4 regions of the Brevibacillus sp. FSL L8-0520 genome follow, and region 3 is predicted to be linked to each of the others. Evidence: riboswitches for the same ligand, from Rfam matches in the RefSeq annotation. Region 3 holds a riboswitch; each other region holds the start of a gene.
What was found. Region 3 has a riboswitch for lysine ahead of NSQ24_RS25615 (transporter substrate-binding domain-containing protein). Riboswitches for the same ligand answer to the same signal wherever they lie in the genome.

Region 1 (5,319 bases), 1.8 Mb from region 3:
CCGACAATGATCAGTTTACCTTTTGCCATGTATGAGTCCCCCTATCCCTATTGAATGAACGCTGCCATCGCGCTTAAGCCGATGAACGAAACGATAACGAAAATACCCATGGTTACGTAAGTGGCAATGCGTTGGGAACGCGGGCCGACAGTGATTCCCCAGTGAACGAGGAAAGACCAGATACCGTTGGAAAAGTGGAACACGGTGCTGAGAATCCCGATTGCGTAGAAAATGATCATTACAGGACTGCTCAGGATATTGGCCATCATGTCATAGTTGACTTCGGCACCCATCGCTTTTGGAATACGTGTCTCAAATACGTGCCATGCGATAAAGATGAGCGTGATAATACCTGTCAGGCGCTGCCACAGGAACATCTGGTTCCGGAATTGACTGAAGCTGCCGACGTTGTGCTTTGCTTGGAAAGCAATGTAGATCCCATACACAGCGTGGAACAGGATGGGAATGTAGATAAAGACAAATTCCAAGACAATCAAAAACGGAACATGTTCAATCAATCCTACGACCTCATTGAACGCTTCCGGTCCTCGGGTTGCCTGATAGTTCGCTGTCAAGTGGAACAAGAGAAACAGCCCGACTGGGAACAAACCGAGTAATGAGTGAAGCCTGTGACTCAAAAAGCTATGGCCTTTCGCCATACAGTGGTCCCCCTTTCAATTATATGTCGCGTCCTTTTCATAGAGCTTTTCTCCACTATCCTAACCCATTGCCACCATGGTTACACATAATCGAAGGGCGACTTTCTCCCTGGGCGTGGCAAATTGTGTCGGAATACGGAAAAAAGTTGGGCAAAACGTTGACCAAAACCAATTGTACTCCTGTCTTTATAGAGCGTCAAGACAATGAATAGACTAATTCTATTTTTAGAATGGACTAAAAAAATTTGCTATTTTCTATGAATCTGTCATATCCCGCTTCTCTTTCTCATACTACTATATCAAGTAACAAACCAGACCGCATTCTCTCGCAGGCCTCGGTGCAAAACCTTTGCAAAAAGGGACAAGCACCGGCCGCCTGTGCTAGAAAAGGAGGCATCCCGGTGAAAGAACAGGAACAACTCGGGGCACTGCTCCCCTCCCGTGTCATTACCGACATCGAACGCATTCACATGCCCTACCTGGGCTATCATCTGCTTCGCGAAAAACTGACAAGCACTCTTTTGGGAGAAAGCGAGCAAGCCATTCTCCACTGGCTGGGAAAAGACATTGGCCGTCAGATTCCGATCCAGTCCGCAGCGGGCCTCGTCATGCCTTTTATCAGGCTGGGCCTCGGCAAGCTGGATGTCCTGGAGGAGGGAGAGCGTCATTATCGATATCGATTGACGCACACGATTTTTTCATACATGCCGCCTGAACGAATTTTGCGCTCTCTGGCCCTGGAATGCGGAATCATTGCCGGAGCCGTCAACAGGTGGCAGGGCAGGGAGCCGGAGGTGCGAATGGAGCTGGCCGAGAAGGGGAGCGTCTTGATCTCTTTGGCTGTTTGAATGCGTGATTCTTCTGGTGCCATCACCTGAACAAAAGTCCCGGATCAGCTTCCCTATATTTATATAGAAGAAACAGGAAAATGGAATCAAATGCGCCTCGCTGCAATGAACAGCCAGACGGTCATATTTAACCCCCCTCTTCAACGAAAAGGGGGGAGGCGACTCTTGTATGTGGTTGTGCTTACAAACTGTGCACCACGGCTTCTTCGCTTACGTCCAAGCCGTAGGCCGTATGCAAGCTGCGAACTGCCAGTTCCGTAAGTTCTGCGGGAATCACGCAAGAAACCTTGATGTCGGAGGTGGATACCATTTTGATCGTGATGTCCTGCTCGGCCAAGACGCGGAACATCTCGGCGGCAACCCCCGGATTGTTCACCATGCCGGCACCGACGATCGATACCTTGGTCAGGCCCTCTTCATGATCGACTTTTTCAAAGCCAAGCTCTGCCTGATTGGAGGAGAGGGTTTCCAGCGCTTTTGGCAGGTCGCTGGCAGCCACCGTGAACGAGATGTTCGTCACGTCCGCATCATAGGAGCTTTGGATAATGATGTCTACATTTACCTGGTTGTCAGCCAGCGTATTGAAGAGGCGGGACAGGGTTCCCACTCGCGCAGGCATGCCCACGACCGTCAGTTTTGCCACATCTTCATCATGTGCCACGCCGCTTACTACTCTTCCTGTTTCCATATTGGCAACCTCCTCTACGTACGTACCTTCTTCAGCCGTAAAACTGGATCGGACGACGAGCCGCACTTTGTATGTTTTGGCCGCTTCCACAGAGCGCGGGTGAAGAACACCGGCCCCCAGATTGGCCAGCTCCAGCATTTCGTCATATGAGATACTGTCCAGCTTTTGCGCGGACGGAACGACCCGCGGATCGGCCGTATACACGCCGGCCACATCCGTAAAGATCTCGCATCTGTCGGCATTCAGGCCGGCTGCAAGCGCTACGGCAGAAGTATCGGAACCGCCTCGTCCCAATGTGGTTATTTCTCCTTCGGCACTGACCCCTTGAAACCCTGCCACAATGACGACACGTCCCCGGGCCAGTTCCTTTTGAATCCGCTCGGTTTTGATTTCCGTGATCCGCGCTTTGCTGTGGATCGCTTCTGTTGTGACACCAGCCTGCCAGCCGGTGAGAGAAATGGCGTCATAGCCGCGCTGATGCAGAGCCATGGACAAAAGTGCGATGGAGACCTGTTCACCTGTCGCCAAGAGCATATCCATCTCGCGCTCCGAAGGGTAGGCGGAAATTTGTTTGGCCATATCCACCAGCACATCTGTCGACTTGCCCATCGCGGATACGACAATGACCATATCATGGCCCGCTTTTTTATATTCAATAATCCGGTCTGCTACTCGAAAAATGCGTTCAATGCTACCAACGGAGGTCCCTCCGTATTTCTGCACGATCAACCCCATGCGGCTTCTCTCCCTTTTCCTTGAATAGACCAATGTCTCTATGGATATTCTCTGTCGAAACGAAACGTTGCATGAGTCTTTTCCTTATCAAAAAAGGCAACGACAAGGAAAATACCTGCCGTTGCCTACGTAATAGACAATATCGGTTCCTCCTTCCCTGGACCACGCAAGCCGCTGGCACAAAGCATGACAGTACAGCCCCTGTCATCTACACGCAGCAGACTCGTGAGATAGCTCTCCATCCGGCAATGGGGTATTGCTCGGATGACAGTCCTGTATTTGTTCAACACAGGCCCAGCACGCAAGGAAGCGGGTCTTCCCTCCGTACTTCGGCGAATCCCCCTTTCCGCTACCCGTCAACGATCCCGATCTCAGGGTGGTACTCATGGTTTTCGCGCCTCTACCTCACTCCAATAAAGGGAAGTGAGGTTACATATTCTGTTTGAAAGGGATTATATCACGCAAAAGGCACCGGTTCAAATATTATTTTGAACAATTTCTCAGCTCACATCTTCCTGAGATGGGCGATAATCTCCCGGGCCAGCTTGTCGCCAATCCCGAGCTGCCTGAAATCCTCGACAGTCGCCTCTTTCATCTTTTTCAGCGAACCAAAATGCTGGAACAGAAGCTTGCGCCGTTTTTCGCCGATGCCGGGAATGTCGTCCAACTGGGAAGAGAGCATCGTCTTTGTCCGGGCCTGCCGGTGAAACGTAATCGCAAATCGGTGGACCTCATCCTGCACGCGCTGGAGCAGGTAAAACTCATAGCTGTCCCGCTTCAGCTCGACCGGCTCGGGCGGATTCCCGTAGAGGAGCTGGGCAGTCTTGTGCTTTTCATCCTTGGCCAGACCGCATACCGGGATGTAGAGCCCCAATTCATTTTCCAGCACATCCATCGCAGCGCTGATCTGTCCTTTGCCTCCGTCAATTACGATCAGGTCGGGCAGCGTCTGGTTTTCCTTCAGCAGGCGCGTGTACCGGCGCCGGACTACCTCGCGCATCGAGCCGTAATCATCCGGCCCCTCGACGCTTTTGATCTTGAATTTCCGGTACTCTTTTTTGTCCGGGCGTCCATCTGTAAACACGACCATCGCAGAGACCGGCTCTGTCCCCTGAATGTTGGAGTTGTCAAACGCTTCGATCCGGTGCGGGGTTCCGATCCCGAGAATATGGCCCAGATTGTGCACAGCCTGAATCGTCCGGGCATCGTCCTTGGACATGAGCGCAAATTTCTCCTGCAGGGCAATGCGGGCATTCTCGCTGGCCATCTGCACCAGCTCCCGCTTTTTGCCGCGCTTCGGCGCATGCACCTTCACGCCCAGCCACTCGGCGAGCAGCTCCGGATCGCTTTCCTCCGGCAGCAGGATTTCCCGGGGGAGGGCATTCTGCTTGTCAAAGTAAAACTGGCTGACGTAGGACATGAAATCCTCTTTTTCGCCGCCGTAGTAAGGAAAAGAGGTCGTATCCCGCTCAATCATTTTGCCTTGCCTCATATAGAAAACCTGGACGCACATCCAGCCTTTCTCTACAGAAAATCCGATGATGTCGCGGTCGACCGTATCGGTGAAGGTCACCTTTTGCTTCTCCATGACCGCCTCGATGCTGCGGATCTGGTCACGGTACTCCTTGGCCCGTTCAAACTCCATATTCTCCGCCGCCTGCTGCATTTTCTCCGTCAACTGCTTTTTCATTTCCTCGTGGCCGCCGTCGAGAAAACGGGCAATCTCCTCGACCAGCCGCTGATTCTCCGCCGCCTCTACCTCGTACACACAAGGCGCCAGACATTGTCCCAAATGGTAGTAGAGACAGACCTGCTTCGGCATCGTTTTGCACTTGCGCAGCGGGTAGAGTCGATCCAGCAGCTTTTTCACCTCGGAAGCCGCGCCCGCGTTCGCGTACGGACCGAAGTAACGTGCCTTGTCCTTCAGCACTTTGCGGGTAATCTCCAGCCGCGGCTGCGCTTCGTTGGTGATCTTGATGTAGGGGTACGTCTTGTCGTCCATCAGTTTGACATTGTAGCGCGGATTGTGCTTTTTGATCAGATTGCACTCCAGGATGAGCGCTTCGATCGCTGAAGAGACGACGATGTATTCAAAATCGGCAATCTCGCTGACCAACAGCTGCGTCTTGCCGTCATGGCTTCCGGTAAAATAGGAGCGAACGCGGTTTTTCAGCACTTTGGCCTTGCCCACGTAAATAATTTCGCCCTCTTCGTTCTTCATCAGGTAGCAGCCCGGCTTATCCGGCAGGACTGCCAGCTTGTCTTTCAAGGAGCTGTTCACGGCTGCTCCCTCCCTTTCATGTACTCTCTACTCTCATAGACCGCTTCTGCGGTGCTGGGCAAGCGGTTGTTCCAGTGTATAAAAATCATCCTCCAGAGCGCTCATCCG
Region 2 (5,319 bases), 1.8 Mb from region 3:
AAGTCGCCCGTCCCGCACCCGATATCGAGGACAGACTCGCCCGGTTTCGCTTGAAGCCAATCCAGGATGCCTTTGCCAAAGGCGGAAACAAAGCTCATTTTCGTGTCGTACAATTGCGAATTCCATGAATGCGTATCAGTCATGTGAACCCCCTCCTTGCTTTGTTTTTAACAGCAAAAAGGGTATTAGTCAAATCTATAATAAGTATAAAAGTAATAGGAAATTTCTATTTGCATTTGCGAAACAATGCCTTCAGGCAGACGATAAGGGAGGATGAAGGATGGAACCAGTTGTTTTGCGCGGGCATCATTTGCTGTGTGTCCACGGTTTTCGCGGAATGGGATACAGTCCTGACTTTGTTGTCAAAATGGGGGAGATTGTAGAGAGAATCCGCGACAATGAGCAAGACTTTCCGATTCAAGTCGTAAAAGGATTCGATGAAACGTGTCAAGTCTGTCCTCATAAAGGATCGACGCGCTGCGAAGCGGCTCCTGATTCGGAGGAGCATGTCCAAACGCTGGATCAAAATGTGTTTCGGCACCTGGGAATCACGCCAGGGGAGGTTTATCTCAAGTCGGAACTCGTGCAAAGGACACGCGAGAGAGTATCCCCAGATGATTTGGCCCATTTATGCGAGGGGTGCTCGTGGTTATCCTACGGTGTCTGCAAGGAGGGAATAACCGAGCTTCGCAAAGGAAAAAACCCTGAACCTTCCTAATTTTTTCTGACGTGCTTCGAGGATTTGGGAAAGAAAGATCAGGGAGGGAACGGCAATGACGGAGGAAGAGTGGGGCATCCTCTACAAACTTGGCTTTCGCATGGAAGAAGGAAAAGTGAAACATCTCAAGCTGGGAGTCGTAAAAGAAATTGAGGATTTTTCGGGTTTTGATTCACTCTCGGAGTTGGAAGCATTCGCAAAGGAATGCTTGCGGACCCGATGCCTCGTAAACAAGCAGACGAAACGCGATAAACGGCAAAGGGGTTGAACGGATCGTGGAGCTTGAAGATCGAGTGACACTAACCCGTAAGTTGGATGAGGTAAGGAAATGGGAATCAGACCAGAACGATCTGTGGTTTTGGGAAAAGCTTGGGCGCCTCCCCTTTGTCTTTCTGGACCGGATCACGCCAAACGTGGTGCGGGACAAACTTGGCACAGCCGTCGACGAACTGGTTGCCTTTTTGGAGAACGGAGGGAAGTACCTGGTACGTGAGCGGGATATCCACACCCGCTTTCAGGAAGCGTTCCCGAGGAAGGACGAGCAGTCGCTAGAAACGCTTCCGATCAATCAGCGTCCACTCGCGCAAATGGATAAAATCGCCGCAGAGCTGAGCGAGTCGCGTGCCACCTTTGCAGCCGTACAAGGAGCCACCACAGGCTTTGGCGGCATCTTTACGCTTGCAATCGACATTCCTCTGCTGCTGGGCACCTCGCTAAAGGTACTGCAGGAGATGGCGATTTGCTACGGCTATGATCCGCAGGACAAGCGGGAGCGGCTGTTTATTGTCAAATGTCTGCAGTTCGCTTCCTCGGATATTGTAGGAAAGCAGGCGATCCTGGAGGAGCTGTCTTCTTTCGACAATCCTTCCAAAGAGCGGGATGTACTCTCTCAGCTTCAGGGCTGGCGAGAGGTAGTGGTGACCTACACGGAAAATTTCGGGTGGAAAAAGCTGTTTCAGATCGTACCGGTCGCGGGAATGCTCTTCGGCGCTTATCTGAATCGCTCGTCTGTCCGTGACGTGGCGGAGACGGGCATGATGCTGTATCGCAAGAGAAGGATTCTCGAGCGGCTTGGCACGGAGGCGTAGCTGTAGTGTGAACAAAAGCCCAAATGGCCGAATCGGCCGAACAAATTGCCCAGCCAAACGCCGAACCGAATTATTGAACCGATTTTCTGAATTGCAACCGTCCAGATTAAGTGATGCTGCCGCTCCTACGTCGTCTCCAGCTCCTCGGCGGTAATGGCAAAGATCAGGTGATCCTCCCATTTACCGTTGATTTGCAAATAGCGAAGCGACAGTCCTTCTTCGCGAAATCGGTTTTTCGCAAGAACCTTGATCGAGCCTGTATTGCGCGGCATGACCGCAGCTTGAACCCGGTGAAGCTTTGCTTCGGTAAACGCAAATCGGATGACTTCTCCTACTGCTCTGGTCATTATTCCTTTGCCGTTATGAGATTGATCGAGGAAATAGCCGAGTGTAGCGTTTTGCCAGGCTCCGCGCACGATATTGGAGAGGTTGACGCGGCCGACGAGGGTTTGATCAGGGCCGACGAAAATGCCGAACGAATAGCCTGTCCCTTCGCGAAAGCTTCGCTCTGCCTCCTCCAACTGCTGGTACTGCGCTTCAATTGTGTAAAAAGAAGCGGGGCGGATGGGTTCAAAAGGCTGCAGAAATTGGTGGTTTTGTTGCCGCAAAGAGGCCAGGGCAGGGGCATCGCTTGCAGACAAGGGACGAACAAGAAACGCAGAAGGTGCAAACATCTTCAGGTTCAGCCTCCTATTCACATATAGGGTGGATGGAAAGTTTAGCATGAATCAGGACTGTTGAAAAGAGGGAAAAGGGAGTCGCTGACAATGCCGTCCAGCAGGAGCGGCCCACTCTCGATTCAACAGTTGCCACCGGGTACGGAATTTGGTACAGTACAGGGTAAGTAAAGCTGAACAATTGCATATTGCCTTCTAAATAGAGGCGCGCTGCGGATGAGTACTTCTTTTCATCAGGAATGGGGAAAGGGAAGAGGAGAAAAGGCCAAAGCGCCGAAGTTCTGGCCGCATCCCCATTGGCGGCAGGGCTGGGGTGCTCGTGAATAATGATCATCCTGTCATAGGAGAAGTTTCTCTTATGGAGCGCTATTTACGTTTGCTTGTCCGGTATCAAAAAGCAATGAGTATAGCGTTTGCACTCATTGCTTTTTCTACATTCATTTCAAGAAAAGTGGAGGAGAAGTACTGTGAACATGATGGATGCCAATGAAATTATCTCGTTTATTCAAAAAAGCGAAAAGAAAACGCCTGTAAAGGTATACCTCAAAGGGGATTTGGACGGCATCGACTTCGGTCCCAGCGCAAAAGCCTTTTTGAACGGCGGCACGGGAGTCGTTTTCGGGGAGTGGAAGGAAATCCAGCCTGTTCTGGAGCAGCATGCGGATAAAATCGCGGATTATGTAGTGGAGAGCGACCGCCGCAACTCTGCGATTCCGCTTTTGGATACAAAAAACATTCAGGCACGCATTGAGCCAGGCGCAATCATTCGCGACCAGGTGAGCATCGGCAACAACGCCGTCATCATGATGGGAGCTTCCATCAACATCGGAGCCGTCATCGGAGAAGGCACCATGATCGACATGAACGTCGTCGTCGGCGGACGCGGAACGATCGGGAAAAATTGCCACATCGGCGCAGGTGCTGTCATTGCCGGCGTGATCGAACCGCCATCTGCGTCTCCGGTCGTTATCGAAGACGATGTCGTGGTAGGAGCAAATGCGGTCATTTTGGAAGGGGTTCGCGTCGGAAAAGGCTCCGTTGTAGCCGCAGGAGCTGTCGTTATCGAGGACGTTCCGCCGAATGTGGTAGTAGCTGGTACGCCCGCACGCATTATCAAGCAAATCGACGAAAAGACACGCTCCAAGACGGAGATCAAGCAGGAGCTGAGACAGCTGTAAGGGAGAGGGTAGGCATGGACTGGCGTTCGCTTGATCAACAATACATCGTCTCTACGTACAAAAGACTGCCGATCGCTATCGCCAAGGGCGAGGGAAATTACCTCTACGACACGAATGGCAAGGGATATCTCGATTTGTTTACCGGACTTGCCGTAAACGTGCTCGGCCACTCTCACCCGCGGATTATTCAGGCCCTGCGGGAGCAAGGGGAGCAATTTTTGCACATCTCCAATATTTTCCTCAATCCCCCTGCGATCAAGCTGGCGCAGAGGCTGATCGAGCATACCATCCCGGGGAAAGTCTTCTTTACCAATTCCGGAGCAGAAGCGACCGAGGCGGCTATCAAGCTGATTCACAAATGGACGGCTGCCGAAGGTACGGGACGCTCAGGCATCGTGGTTCTGTCCAACAGCTTTCACGGCCGGACATTGGGAGCTCTTCGCCTGACCAGACAGCCTCACGTCTATCAGGATTTTCCTCAGCCCGATTTTCCGGTCTATGAGCTGAAGGCAGGAGACATTGATCAGCTTCGCGCTGTCTGTGAGGAACGCCGTCCTGCTGCCGTTTTGATGGAGCCGGTGCTGGGCTCGGGCGGTGTCGTCCCTCTGGCTGAAAGCTATTTGCAGGAAGTGGCGGCGATCTGCCAGGCGACAGGCACTTTGTTTGCAATGGATGAGATTCAGACAGGAATGGGACGGACAGGCAAATTATTCGCTTTTCAACACGCTGCTGTGACACCGGACCTCATTCTTTTTGCCAAAGGAGTAGGGGGCGGGCTTCCGCTCGGGGGTGTCATCGCAGGCGAAAAACTGCAAGACTTGTTCAAGCCGGGTGATCACGGCACCACGTTTGCGCCGTCACCGCTCTCTGCCGCCTTGGGGAATGCAGTTCTGGACGAACTGTTGGACGCAGCGTTCCAAAGTCAATTGCAGGATGTGACGCAATACCTGTGGGATCGTTTGGAAGATCTGCGGGCAGCCTTTCCTGAGCAGCTGCAATCGCTTCGCGGAAAGGGAATGATGGTGGGAATCCCGCTCTCGGTTTCACCGGAGGAAGTAAGCCGGCTTCAGCAAAATTTGCTGGAGGAGGGGATTTTGGTCGATGTTACGCAAAAAACCATTGTCCGTTTGCTCCCGCCGCTTACGCTGACCCGCGGAGATGTCGATCGTTTTATGGAAGCCTTCACCCGCGAAATGAGCCAGTTGGCGGCCGGAAAGGAGGCGTAGCAGCGTGAGTGTTTCGACGTTTGTCCGTATCCGCAGAGATCTGCATCAAATTCCCGAGCCCGGGTTCGCGGAGTTCAAGACACAGCGTTACCTGCTCGATTATCTGGAGCAGCTCCCTGCAGAGCGGTTTGAGCTCAAGACATGGAAGACAGGCATTCTCGTAAAAGTGGCAGGCCGCAATCCGAAAAGAACGATCGCCTGGCGCGCGGACATGGACGGGCTTCCCATCACGGAAGAGACCTCCTATCCATTCCGCTCCAGGCACGAAGGGTATATGCACGCATGCGGACACGATATGCACATGGCGATTGGCCTCGGCATTCTGACGCATTTCGTCCATCATCCCATTGACGACGATCTCCTCTTTATCTTCCAGCCTGCAGAAGAAGGACCTGGCGGAGCCAAGCCGATGATGGAGAGCGAGGAGTTTGG
Region 3 (5,319 bases):
AAGACGGCGTGGTGTATAGCCTGAAAGCGAACGCCCCCATTGATGAGCTAAAGAAGATGGCCGAGTCGCTGTAAACTTGCCCTCCTGGTCTTGTGCGTAATCAATGTCCCCGGAGAACGGGCGCGATAAGTGTTTTCTTTACATGAACTTGCCAAATGTGATAACAAATACGAAAAGCCAGGCTCCCTCACCGGAGGAACCTGGCTTTTGGCGTAAAAACTGCCTTCACTGCGTTCTTTTTATAATGATGCGCGTGCAGGAGACGCTCACCGCTCAGCAACGTATCAGACACTCTGGAACGTATCAACATTCCGAAACGTATCAGACACTCAGGAGCTGCGCAACGTCCGCTTCAAGAATTCTCTCGTCCGCTCTTGAGTCGGATGGTTGAAAATTTGCTCGGGACTTCCTTCCTCTGCGATGACTCCCTTGTCCATAAAGACCACGCGATCGGAGACTTCCTTTGCGAACTCCATTTCATGCGTGACGATCAACATCGTCAGACCGGATTCGGCAAGCTGCTTCATCACCTTCAGCACCTCGCCCACCATTTCCGGGTCAAGCGCCGATGTCGGTTCATCGAACAGCATCACATCCGGTTCCATGGAAAGAGCCCGCGCAATGGCCACGCGCTGCTTTTGCCCGCCCGACAATTGATTCGGCCTGGCGTTCACATACTTGTCCATCCCGACAATTTTGAGATACTTCATCGCGACTTTTTCAGCTTCATCCTTGGATCGCTTTAACACCTTTACTTGCCCGACCACGCAATTGCTCAGCACATTGTGATTATTGAACAGGTTAAACTGCTGGAATACCATGCCCAGCTTTCGGCGGTAGGTGAAAATGTCGTGCTTCTCGTCTAAAATGTTTTCACCCTTATACATAATTTCCCCGCCGCTCGGCTTTTCCAATAGATTGATGCATCGAAGCAGCGTTGATTTGCCCGATCCGGAGGAACCGATAATCGTGACGACTTCTCCTTTTTTGACCGAAAAATCGATGTCCTTTAATACCTCGTGACTGCCAAAGTATTTGTTGACGTGTTTAATTTCTATGATGGCCTCCATATGCTCGCCTCCTTCCTCGATTATTTCTTGCCTTCTACCTGCACGGGATTCGCCATTACGGCGTAATTGTCCGGGCCTTCCAGCTTTCTTTCGAAATAGCGCAAAATTTTCGTGACGATCAGGGTCATGATGAAATACATCACACACGCAACAAAAAAGGACTCGAAATATCTGAAGTTATTCCCGGCAATCGATTTGGTCGTGAAATACAATTCGGTGACCGAAATGACATTGAGTACGGAAGTATCCTTGATATTGATGACAAACTGGTTCCCCGTTGCCGGCAGGATATTGCGAATCACTTGCGGCAGCACGACATTCATCATCGTTTGAACGTGATTCATCCCAATCGCATGGGCTGCTTCAAACTGTCCCTTGTCAATCGAAATAATCCCGCCGCGAACAATCTCGGCCATGTACGCTCCCGTATTAATCGACACGACGAAGACGGCGGCCAGAATCCGGTCCATATCAACCCCGAATGCCAAGGCGGAACCGTAGTAGATGACCATCGCCTGCACAATCATCGGTGTTCCCCGGAAAAATTCGATATACGTAGCTAGAATGGCATTGACTGCTTTCAAAATCGCCCTTTTGGCTCCCCGCTCCGGAACGGGGATCGTCCGGATAAGCCCGATCAATAGGCCAATGATGGCTCCCAAAATCGTTCCGAGCAAAGCGATGAATAGGGTCATTCCCGCTCCGCGAAGGAACATGGGCCAGTTTTCGGAAATGATTTTTACAATCCACTCGAAGCTCATCGTTCTCCTCCGTTCATGCAGGGAAGCTCCCCTGCCCTATGCGCATAAAACCGACTGCATGGAGATGCAGCCGGTTCGCAAGCGATTATTGTGCTGCTGGTTGATTTTTGATGGCTGTATCCATGATCCTGGTACGCTCTTCCTCCGAAATGCCGGATAAAATCTCATTGATTTTTTTCGTCCATTCACTGTCTTTTTTCACGCCGACAGCGATGGCCGTATCATCTTCCGAGGTCGTAAATCCATCCGTAAACTCGACCATGGCAAAGTTCGGGTTGGCCGTGGAGGCACTGACGGCTTCCGGACGCTCAGAGACGTAACCGTCAATCATTCCGGATTCAAGCGCTACGCGCATCGCCGGGAAGTTGTCCATCGCAGGCTCCTGAACGACGCCCTCGATTTGATTGATCACGGAATAGTGGAATGTATTCAATTGGGCAGTCACTTTTGCCCCTTTGAAATCCTGGATCGAAGTAGCGTTCTCGTATTTTCCGCCTTTTTTCACGACCATGACCAAATTGGATTTATAGTAGTTGTCCGAGAAATCGATCGTTTGTTTGCGCTCTGCAGTTGGAGACATCCCTGCAATGATCGCATCGATTTTGCCGGAGGTTAATGCAGGAACAAGGCCATCCCACTCCGTTTTCACGATGACCAATTTTTTGCCCAGGCCATCCGCAATCTTTTTCGCAATTTCTACATCGTATCCGCCTGCGTACTCCGCATTGCCGTCGATTTTCACAGCACCGTTGGAATCGTCCATTTGGGTCCAGTTGAACGGAGCGTATCCCGCTTCCATCCCTACCTTGAATGTTCCCTCATCGGTTGAGGCAGATTGCGAGCTGCCTCCGCCTGTCCCACATCCTGCGAGCAAAAGTACAGCGGATAGAAACATAGCTATGAATGATGACTGTTTTTTCATGGTTCATTTTCTCCTTTGGCTTCTGGTTTTTTGGCTGAAAAAATGCAAAAAGCGACCTGAGATAGACTCAGGTCGCACTACAAACATAGTTGCCCAAATACCTCTCTTTTCCCAGATGAGATAGCACAACTCAATAAATCGGGTCATTTATTGAGACAGTCCTGCAGCTCTTAACTGCAGACCCAGCAATGCAATACCGAGAAATATTGCAAGCTTCGGCGACATTTCCTTCTCCCTGGCATCAACGCTTTCTCGAACTCCGCCAAGGACTGTTAAATATCGCAACCTCTACCTCACTGTTTTAAGTGAGGTCCATATTCAATTATGTTTTTGAGTTTACAATGTTATGTTAATTCTGTCAACCTGGGTCTTTTCTCCAAATGATGCTGGCAGACTATTTTTTGCGTTCCTGTATGCGCAAAAAGACTTATTCCTCTCATCAATGTATGGGGGCGAGGCTCTCCATGAATGTTTTCCGCTCTTCTTCGTTGCTGTTTGACTGCAGATGATAATAGCGAAGCTCGTTGTATTTCGTCTGACTGTCCAAGTCTTGTTTCGGCAGAAATACTGCTTCCCACACACCTTGTTTGTTTAACGAATTATCCATATCTACCACATAATTGCCGACTATCTCAAACCGATCATCGGATTTCTGACTGTTGCCTTTATTTGCGTACCACTCGATCATCGGATGGTAGTCGTATGTTGATTTCTTCATTTGCAGAAGTTCAATGTACGTATCGCTGTTTACGTACGAGATTAAGAGAGACCCTTCATTTAGATCCAAGAGCGTTTTTTGTTCAGTATAACCATCCGGCAGAGACTCCGGTAAGAATACTTGAAAGCTCAGTTTTTTTATTTTATCAATGCTTACAGTAGAGCTCGCACAAGCAGCCAGCAGGAAACAGACGACGAACGGTACCAATCTCCTTATAAACATAGCATCACCCGTATTTTATCATTTGTTACTTACCATAGCGGGGACTCCCATCCTCTTCCTGTCCCTTGGAAAACAGCCTTGAGCCAATTCCACCATCTGAGGCCGACCAGCAAACGGCTTGATTTGATTGCTTGTTACAAACTTTATGACACGAGTCATAAACATCTCTTTACAGGTGTGAATGTTCCCTCGCTCTTTTCATGGCTACACTAAGACTACATGAAATTCATACGCAAAAGGGTGAGGGATATGGAACAACGCAAAGAAAGAATCCGTCTTCTTGATATTCTGCGAGGCTTTGCAATCCTCGGGACGTTAGGGACAAACATATGGATTTTCGCCCATTTGGGGGATCTTACCTACCTTACGACATATGATTATTCTGGGTGGTGGGCAAAAGACGATCTCATCAGGATGATCGTGTTATTTCTCGTCAACGGGAAGCTGCTGGGATTGTTGACAATCATGTTTGGAGTAGGACTTGAGCTAAAATATCAGCAAGCCATTCGCAAAGGGAACGCTTGGCCTGGAATCTATATTTGGGTATCCTCGCTTTTATTCCTGGAAGGCTTGCTGCATTTTACCCTGGTCATGGAGTATGACATCTTAATGAGCTATGGCATAACTGCAATGATCGTCGCCTACATCGTCAAAGGCGGCGACCGCTTGATATCCATAACGATGAAAGTGCTTGGAAGCCTGCATGCAACTGCCATCCTGGGGATCCTGGTGATTAGTCTGATTGATGCCAATATGACACTGCGCGGTTCTGACGAAGTCATCGCTCTTTATAGAGACGGCTCTTGGCTGCAGCAAGTCCATTATCGCCTGTCTCATTTCGTCCCGCTTAGATTGGAAGCGATCTTCACGATTCCCATGAATGTCTTTTTATTTTTGCTTGGTGTTCGCTTCATGCGTGCGGGGGTCTTTTCTCAAGATGAGAACGGCAAAAAACAGCGCGACAAGCTTTTCAAACTGGGAATGTTTATCGGCTTGCCTTTAAACCTGTTGATTTTTATCCCTGGAGGCGTTTTTGATCTCCCTGTTCGCTATTTATTCGCGCCCCTTCTTTCCGTAGGGTATTTGGCGATTATTGGAAGAATGATACAATATACGAAGTTGAATTGGCTTTGGGGCCTTCTTGAAAATGCCGGAAAAATGTCTTTAAGCTGCTATGTCATGCAAAATATCATTTGTTCCATTCTTTTCTACGGTTGGGGTTTTGCTCTTGGCGGAAAGCTGGATTCCGTGACAATTATCGTAGTTTGGATCGGAATATCCGTATTCCAAATACTGTTTGCAACGGCATGGCTTCAAGGTTTCAGGTTTGGACCTATGGAAACGCTCCGTAGACGTGCAATAGGGATTTTCGATACGAGATAACCGCTCTGGAGGCTATCAATGATAAGGAAGCTCTACCCGAGAGAACAAATCAAAAACTATCTGCTCTTAGATGTCATATCGGTTGTGTTTTTGTTTTATTATGTTCTACGTTCGAATTCAACGCTTGGTCTCTCGGGAAGCTTCATTCTTCTGCTGGCATTCCTCGTTTCATTTTACATGGGGCTTTGGTATCGGAATCTATACCTTTTGGCGGCCGTTCTCACCGGCTTTGTTACGCTTGCT
Region 4 (5,319 bases), 1.3 Mb from region 3:
TGATGTCCGGAGCCAGCTACGATTTGTCTGTCGTGCTGGAGGGCAAAACGATGCGGGAAGTGGCTGCATTCGTTTCGCAGAAGCTGGCGACGATGGATTCGGTCGTATCGACAGCGACGCACTTTATTCTGAAAAGATACAAGCATGACGGCATCCAGTTTGAGGACCGGGATGAGGACCGCAGGATGGTGGTCACCCCATGAGTCAGCACACTGTGTTACGAAACCGCCTGTCGCAAACTGTTGCTTCGCTCAAGCCGTCCGGCATCCGCCGCTTCTTTGATCTGGCGGCTTCGATGGAGGGCGTCATCTCGCTCGGCGTAGGGGAGCCGGACTTTGTCACTCCTTGGCGTGTCCGGGAAGCATGCATCTCATCGCTGGAGCGGGGCTATACGGCCTACACGTCCAATGCCGGGCTGTTGGAGCTCAGAAAAGAAATTCACAAATACCTGGAGGAGCGCTTCTTTGTTTCGTATCATCCGGAGACAGAAATGCTGATCACTGTCGGGGCCAGTGAAGCGATTGACATCGCGCTGCGCGCCATCATCGACCCGGGCGACGAGGTGCTGGTCGTAGAGCCCTGCTACGTATCATACGAGCCGGTTATCCGGCTGGCTGGCGGGGAGCCTGTCTTCCTGCGGACGAACGCTGAGCAGCAATTCAAGCTGACGCCGGAGGAGCTGGAAGCCCACATCAGCCCGCGGACCAAAGCGATTATCTTCTGCTACCCGAACAACCCGACGGGCAGCACGATGACTGCCGAGGAGTGGAGCAAGCTGCTTCCGGTGATTGAAAAGCACGATCTGCTGGTCATCTCCGACGAGATTTACGCCGAGCTGACCTATGGAAGAATGCACGACAGCATCGCGGCTCTGCCGGGGATGAAGGACCGGACGATCTTGATTTCCGGCTTTTCCAAGGCATTTGCGATGACGGGATGGCGGCTCGGCTATGTCTGCGCTTCTCCCGACCTGCTTGCGGGGATGCTGAAAATCCATCAGTACACGATGCTGTGCGCGCCGGTAATGGCTCAGATGGCTGCCTTGGAAGCGCTGCGTCACGGACAGGCAGACATGGAGCGGATGGTGGAGAGCTACCGTCAGCGCCGCAACTTCGTCGTTCAAGGGTTTCAGGACATCGGCCTGGCCTGCCATGAGTCGGAGGGAGCCTTCTACGCGTTTCCTTCCATTCGCTCTACGGGCCTGGAGGCAGCCGAATTTGCCGAACGCCTGCTGATGGAGGAAAAGGTGGCAGTGGTGCCGGGTGATGTGTTTGGCGACTGCGGCAAGGGCCATATTCGCTGCTCCTATGCGACTTCGCTGGAACAGCTGCAAAAGGCGCTGGAGCGGATGGGACGTTTTGTCCAAAAGGTTTCTGCCAAATAAGATTGGCGTGCATGGAAAAAGGCCGGGAGCTGATCCCGGCCTTGCCTGTTGGATGGTGAGCACATCATTGCAGGAGAGCAGGAGAGCCGCCGCTTATGATTGCTCGTTGGTCAAATCCACTTTGTGCAGCGGAACGACCTTGGTTTTTTTCGTGTATTTGTAGCCCAGCCAGACGAGGATGAAGAGCGGCAGGCCGATGTACGATACAAGTGCGCCGCCCCAGTCGATCGTCTCGCCGGTAAAGGCGGTGTAGTTTTGGCCAAGCACGACGATGAGGCAGATGATGAAGGCGAGGATCGGTCCAAACGGGAACCATTTCGCCCGGTAAGGCAGTTGCTTCAGATCGTAGCCTTGTGCCAGATACGCCTTGCGGAAGCGGTAGTGGCTCACCGCAATCCCGAGCCAGGCGATAAAGCCGGACATCCCGGAAGCATTCAAGAGCCAGACGTAGACGGTGCCATCCCCGAACAGCGAGGACAGAAAGGCAAACATCCCGATAAGCGTTGTCAGCAGGAGGGCGTTGGTCGGCACGCCGCGGCTGTTCACTTTGGCAAAAAGCTTGGGAGCTCTTCCTTCTTTGGCGAGAACATACAGCATCCGCGTAGACGCGTACATCCCGGAGTTGCCCGCCGAGAGGACGGATGTCAAAATGACGGCGTTCATGACAGAAGCGGCAAAGGCAAACCCCGCTTTTTCAAACACCAGCGTGAACGGGCTGACTGCAATGTCCGTAATGTCGCTGTTTATGAGATTCGGATTGTCGTACGGGATCAGCATCCCGATGACGAAGATCGCAAAAATATAGAACAGCAGGATGCGCCAAAAGATTTGCTTGATGGCTTTCGGAATGTTGCGGGCCGGGTCCTCGCTCTCGCCTGCGGCAATCCCGACCAGCTCGGTTCCCTGGAAGGAAAAGCCGGCGATCATGAAGACGCCGAGCATCGCCATAAAGCCGCCGCTGAACGGCGCATCTCCCTTGGTAAAGTTGTGGAAGCCGACTGCTTCGCCGCCCATAATGCCAAAAATCATCAATACGCCGACGATGATAAAGATGATGACCGTACTTACTTTGATCAAGGAAAACCAATATTCGGATTCGCCGTATCCTTTTACTGATAACATATTTAAGCCAAACATAAGGACGAGGAAAAGCGCGCTCCAGAGAATGGACGGCGTGTCCGGGAACCAGTATTTCATGATGAGCGCACCGGCTGAAAGCTCGACGGCAATCGTGATCGCCCAGTTGTACCAGTAATTCCATCCGAGCGCGAAGCCGAGGGACGGATCGACAAATTTGGACGCATAAGTGCTGAAGGAGCCGGATACCGGCATGAACGCCGCCATCTCACCGAGGCTCGTCATCAGGAAAAAGACCATCAGGCTGATCGCTATATAGGCAACCAAAGCACCGCCCGGACCGGCAGAGTGAATGGAGCCGCCGCTCGCCAGGAAAAGTCCGGTACCGATCGATCCGCCGATGGCGATCATCGTCAAGTGACGGGCTTTCAATCCGCGTTGCAATTGATTGGAAGACATAAAATAAAAACACGACCTTTCTCTTGATTTGCGGGAAGGAAGGCCGGAAATAAAAATACCACCACAAGCCAAAAACGGCAAAAGGGCGGTATGATCCAATCCCCACCAAGCCTTCACGGAAGATAGCACACCACGCTTGCTCGGCTGGCAAACGTGACAGTTCTGTCCCTTGTCGGGTACAGCCCCAGCCTGTGTGTACAGAGAATACACGGCAGACTTCGGCAGCTTTTCCTTCTTCTGGAGTCATCAATCTTCTCTGGATCTCGTACAGAATAATATAAAAGCCGCGACCTCTATCCTCATCGTGTCTGATGAGGATAATTGCTATGAGATTATGTTATGGTTCAAGTATATGGGTTTTTCCTTTAAAATCAAGTGTGATTTTGTGGCAGTGAGGTCCGGGACATCGCGACGGTCTATTATTTTTGGTTTATCGAAGCTGGAGAAGGGTACGAAGGAAAAGAGGGCCATGCTCTGACAGTATGAAGATTATGGTGTGGATATGACAGCTAATGGGATCGCAGGCTGCAAAAAAATGTGTAACAGATGCTACAAAAACCATCTAGTCATCTAAGTCTTTATTCATGGTAAAATAGTACCATAATTAGGAATGTTAGATGTCTTCCCTTCAAAGACACTGCATAGCTCGAACGCAAATAAAGGAAAGAGGTGAGCCGTTTTCATGAAGCGGAGTCTGCATCGACTGTTTTTGATGTGCCTCGCATTTCTGATCTGCTTTACCGGTTTTTCGCTGGAATGGACAAGCAGTCCTGCTATGGCTGCGTCGGCGGTAAATCGCACGAACGATCCGTTAAACGGGGATTGGTCCAAGCCGTATGCCGTAAAGTACGATACGACAGAGGCCGATCTGATGGTCCGGGTCGGGGATATCGACAATCTGGGCGGAGGCTGGCCGAACGGCTACGATCCATTTTCGGGAAAAAGCACAGGGGCCCCATATCCGAAAGTAACTCACCAGCCGACCGATCCGGCAGGAACGGACCAGCTGATGGTGATCAGCTCCTTTCAATATCCGGATTTGCGGAACCCCAAAAATGATGCCAATGATCATGTGGCGGACGGCTATACCCGAAACAATTACAGCAAGACAGCCAATCCGGTCGTTCCCATCAAGGTAACCTTTGACACGAAAAACACCCCGATCGAAGGGGCCATTCTCCAGATGTTCATCAATGACTATCAGCCGCGGAAGTATCCGGGGCGGGTCAAATATACAGCCGAGCTGAACGGCGTCCGGGCGCCGTTTCTGGAGAACGTTATCAACTCGCTCAACCAGCATGGGCCGATCGGAAAGCTGATCAGCGTCCAAATTCCGGATGAATACCTGCCGCTCTTGAAGGACGGAAGCCTGACCATCCTTCTCGATGACAAGACGACGCGAAATCCGTACGGAGACGGTGCAGCCATCGATTTTGTCAAGCTGCTGATCAATCTCGGAGAGTACAAGCACACCGGTACGATCAAAGGCAAGGTTACGGATTCGGGCTCGCCTCCCAAGCCGCTCGCGGGTGCTGTCGTATCTGCCGGGGGAATTGTTTCGGCAGTGACGAATGCGAAAGGCGAGTACATCCTCCAGGATGTCCCCGCAGGTCTGGTCTCTGTGGAAGCGGCCAAGGACGGGTACATCCCGCAGCTCAAGCTGATTGAAAACTTTGAGGCAGGAGACACCGCTATACTGGACTTTCAGCTCGCCCCGCAGCCAAGCGACAACGCCTACCTGCAAAATCTGACGGTAAAAGGGGAGACACTGGTCCCGCTTGAGCCCGGCTTTGACAGGTCGCAAGGCAGCTATGACGTTCATTTGAACAGCCATGTCCAAACTGTTGCGATCACCCCCACGCTCGAAGACAGCAGGGCGAGCATGACCGTAAACGGAGAGAGTCATCAGAGCGGCACCCCCAAGGTGATCCCGGTCAAGCCGGGTGCGACCAAGGTCACGATCGTCGTCACGGCGCAGGACGGAAAGACGAAACGCACATACGAGGTGACGATCCATACGCCGCTCACATCGGTGGACCTCGCCCGTTCCCTGTCCAAATCGGCGATCAAGCTGGGGGAAACGAGTGTAATCCGCTACACGGTCACGCCCAAGTCCTTTTCGGCTGAAGGATTGGCCGACAAACCCGCCGGCAGAGCAACGGGGATTCGTCCGTTCTTTTTGCTGAATCAGCCGTTTGTCTACGGAAAAGGCTATGACATCGGTTATGAACTGGACAAAGTGAAGGTGAACGGAAAGGGGAATTCGAACAACGGCGGACTTGCTTTGGGTGGAAGAGGAAAAAGCCATTTTCTCAGTGTGATGAGATCGGGCTATAGCGGCGAAGTGTCTGTCAACCAACAGCTCACTGCGGAACCGAGCGCAAAGCAGGATGACATTT

Region 1: linked by a shared signal. The riboswitch ahead of NSQ24_RS08590 (aspartate kinase) and the one ahead of NSQ24_RS25615 (transporter substrate-binding domain-containing protein) in region 3 are both predicted to bind lysine.
Region 2: linked by a shared signal. The riboswitch ahead of dapD (2,3,4,5-tetrahydropyridine-2,6-dicarboxylate N-acetyltransferase) and the one ahead of NSQ24_RS25615 (transporter substrate-binding domain-containing protein) in region 3 are both predicted to bind lysine.
Region 4: linked by a shared signal. The riboswitch ahead of NSQ24_RS06280 (amino acid permease) and the one ahead of NSQ24_RS25615 (transporter substrate-binding domain-containing protein) in region 3 are both predicted to bind lysine.

Annotation. Positions count from the first base shown of each region.
Region 1 is NZ_CP150171.1:1,710,024-1,715,342, reverse strand. It holds gene sdhA (succinate dehydrogenase flavoprotein subunit) at 1-29, opposite strand, end outside; gene NSQ24_RS08600 (succinate dehydrogenase cytochrome b558 subunit) at 48-659, opposite strand; gene NSQ24_RS08595 (DUF2507 domain-containing protein) at 1,061-1,507, shown strand; gene NSQ24_RS08590 (aspartate kinase) at 1,689-2,930, opposite strand; lysine riboswitch at 3,154-3,341, opposite strand; gene uvrC (excinuclease ABC subunit UvrC) at 3,436-5,211, opposite strand; gene NSQ24_RS08580 (DUF2164 domain-containing protein) at 5,245-5,319, opposite strand, start outside.
Region 2 is NZ_CP150171.1:3,483,555-3,488,873, reverse strand. It holds gene NSQ24_RS17400 (class I SAM-dependent methyltransferase) at 1-143, opposite strand, end outside; gene NSQ24_RS17395 (DUF1284 domain-containing protein) at 281-718, shown strand; gene NSQ24_RS17390 (hypothetical protein) at 774-986, shown strand; gene NSQ24_RS17385 (EcsC family protein) at 994-1,806, shown strand; gene NSQ24_RS17380 (GNAT family protein) at 1,932-2,480, opposite strand; lysine riboswitch at 2,676-2,860, shown strand; gene dapD (2,3,4,5-tetrahydropyridine-2,6-dicarboxylate N-acetyltransferase) at 2,951-3,661, shown strand; gene NSQ24_RS17370 (acetylornithine transaminase) at 3,676-4,887, shown strand; gene NSQ24_RS17365 (N-acetyldiaminopimelate deacetylase) at 4,892-5,319, shown strand, end outside.
Region 3 is NZ_CP150171.1:5,293,125-5,298,443, forward strand. It holds gene NSQ24_RS25600 (DUF4367 domain-containing protein) at 1-74, shown strand, start outside; gene NSQ24_RS25605 (amino acid ABC transporter ATP-binding protein) at 330-1,070, opposite strand; gene NSQ24_RS25610 (amino acid ABC transporter permease) at 1,091-1,831, opposite strand; gene NSQ24_RS25615 (transporter substrate-binding domain-containing protein) at 1,917-2,753, opposite strand; lysine riboswitch at 2,867-3,052, opposite strand; gene NSQ24_RS25620 (hypothetical protein) at 3,193-3,471, opposite strand; gene NSQ24_RS25625 (DUF418 domain-containing protein) at 3,943-5,076, shown strand; gene NSQ24_RS25630 (sensor histidine kinase) at 5,095-5,319, shown strand, end outside.
Region 4 is NZ_CP150171.1:1,200,730-1,206,048, forward strand. It holds gene NSQ24_RS06270 (Lrp/AsnC family transcriptional regulator) at 1-203, shown strand, start outside; gene NSQ24_RS06275 (aminotransferase) at 200-1,384, shown strand; gene NSQ24_RS06280 (amino acid permease) at 1,478-2,920, opposite strand; lysine riboswitch at 3,036-3,224, opposite strand; gene NSQ24_RS06285 (cadherin-like beta sandwich domain-containing protein) at 3,603-5,319, shown strand, end outside.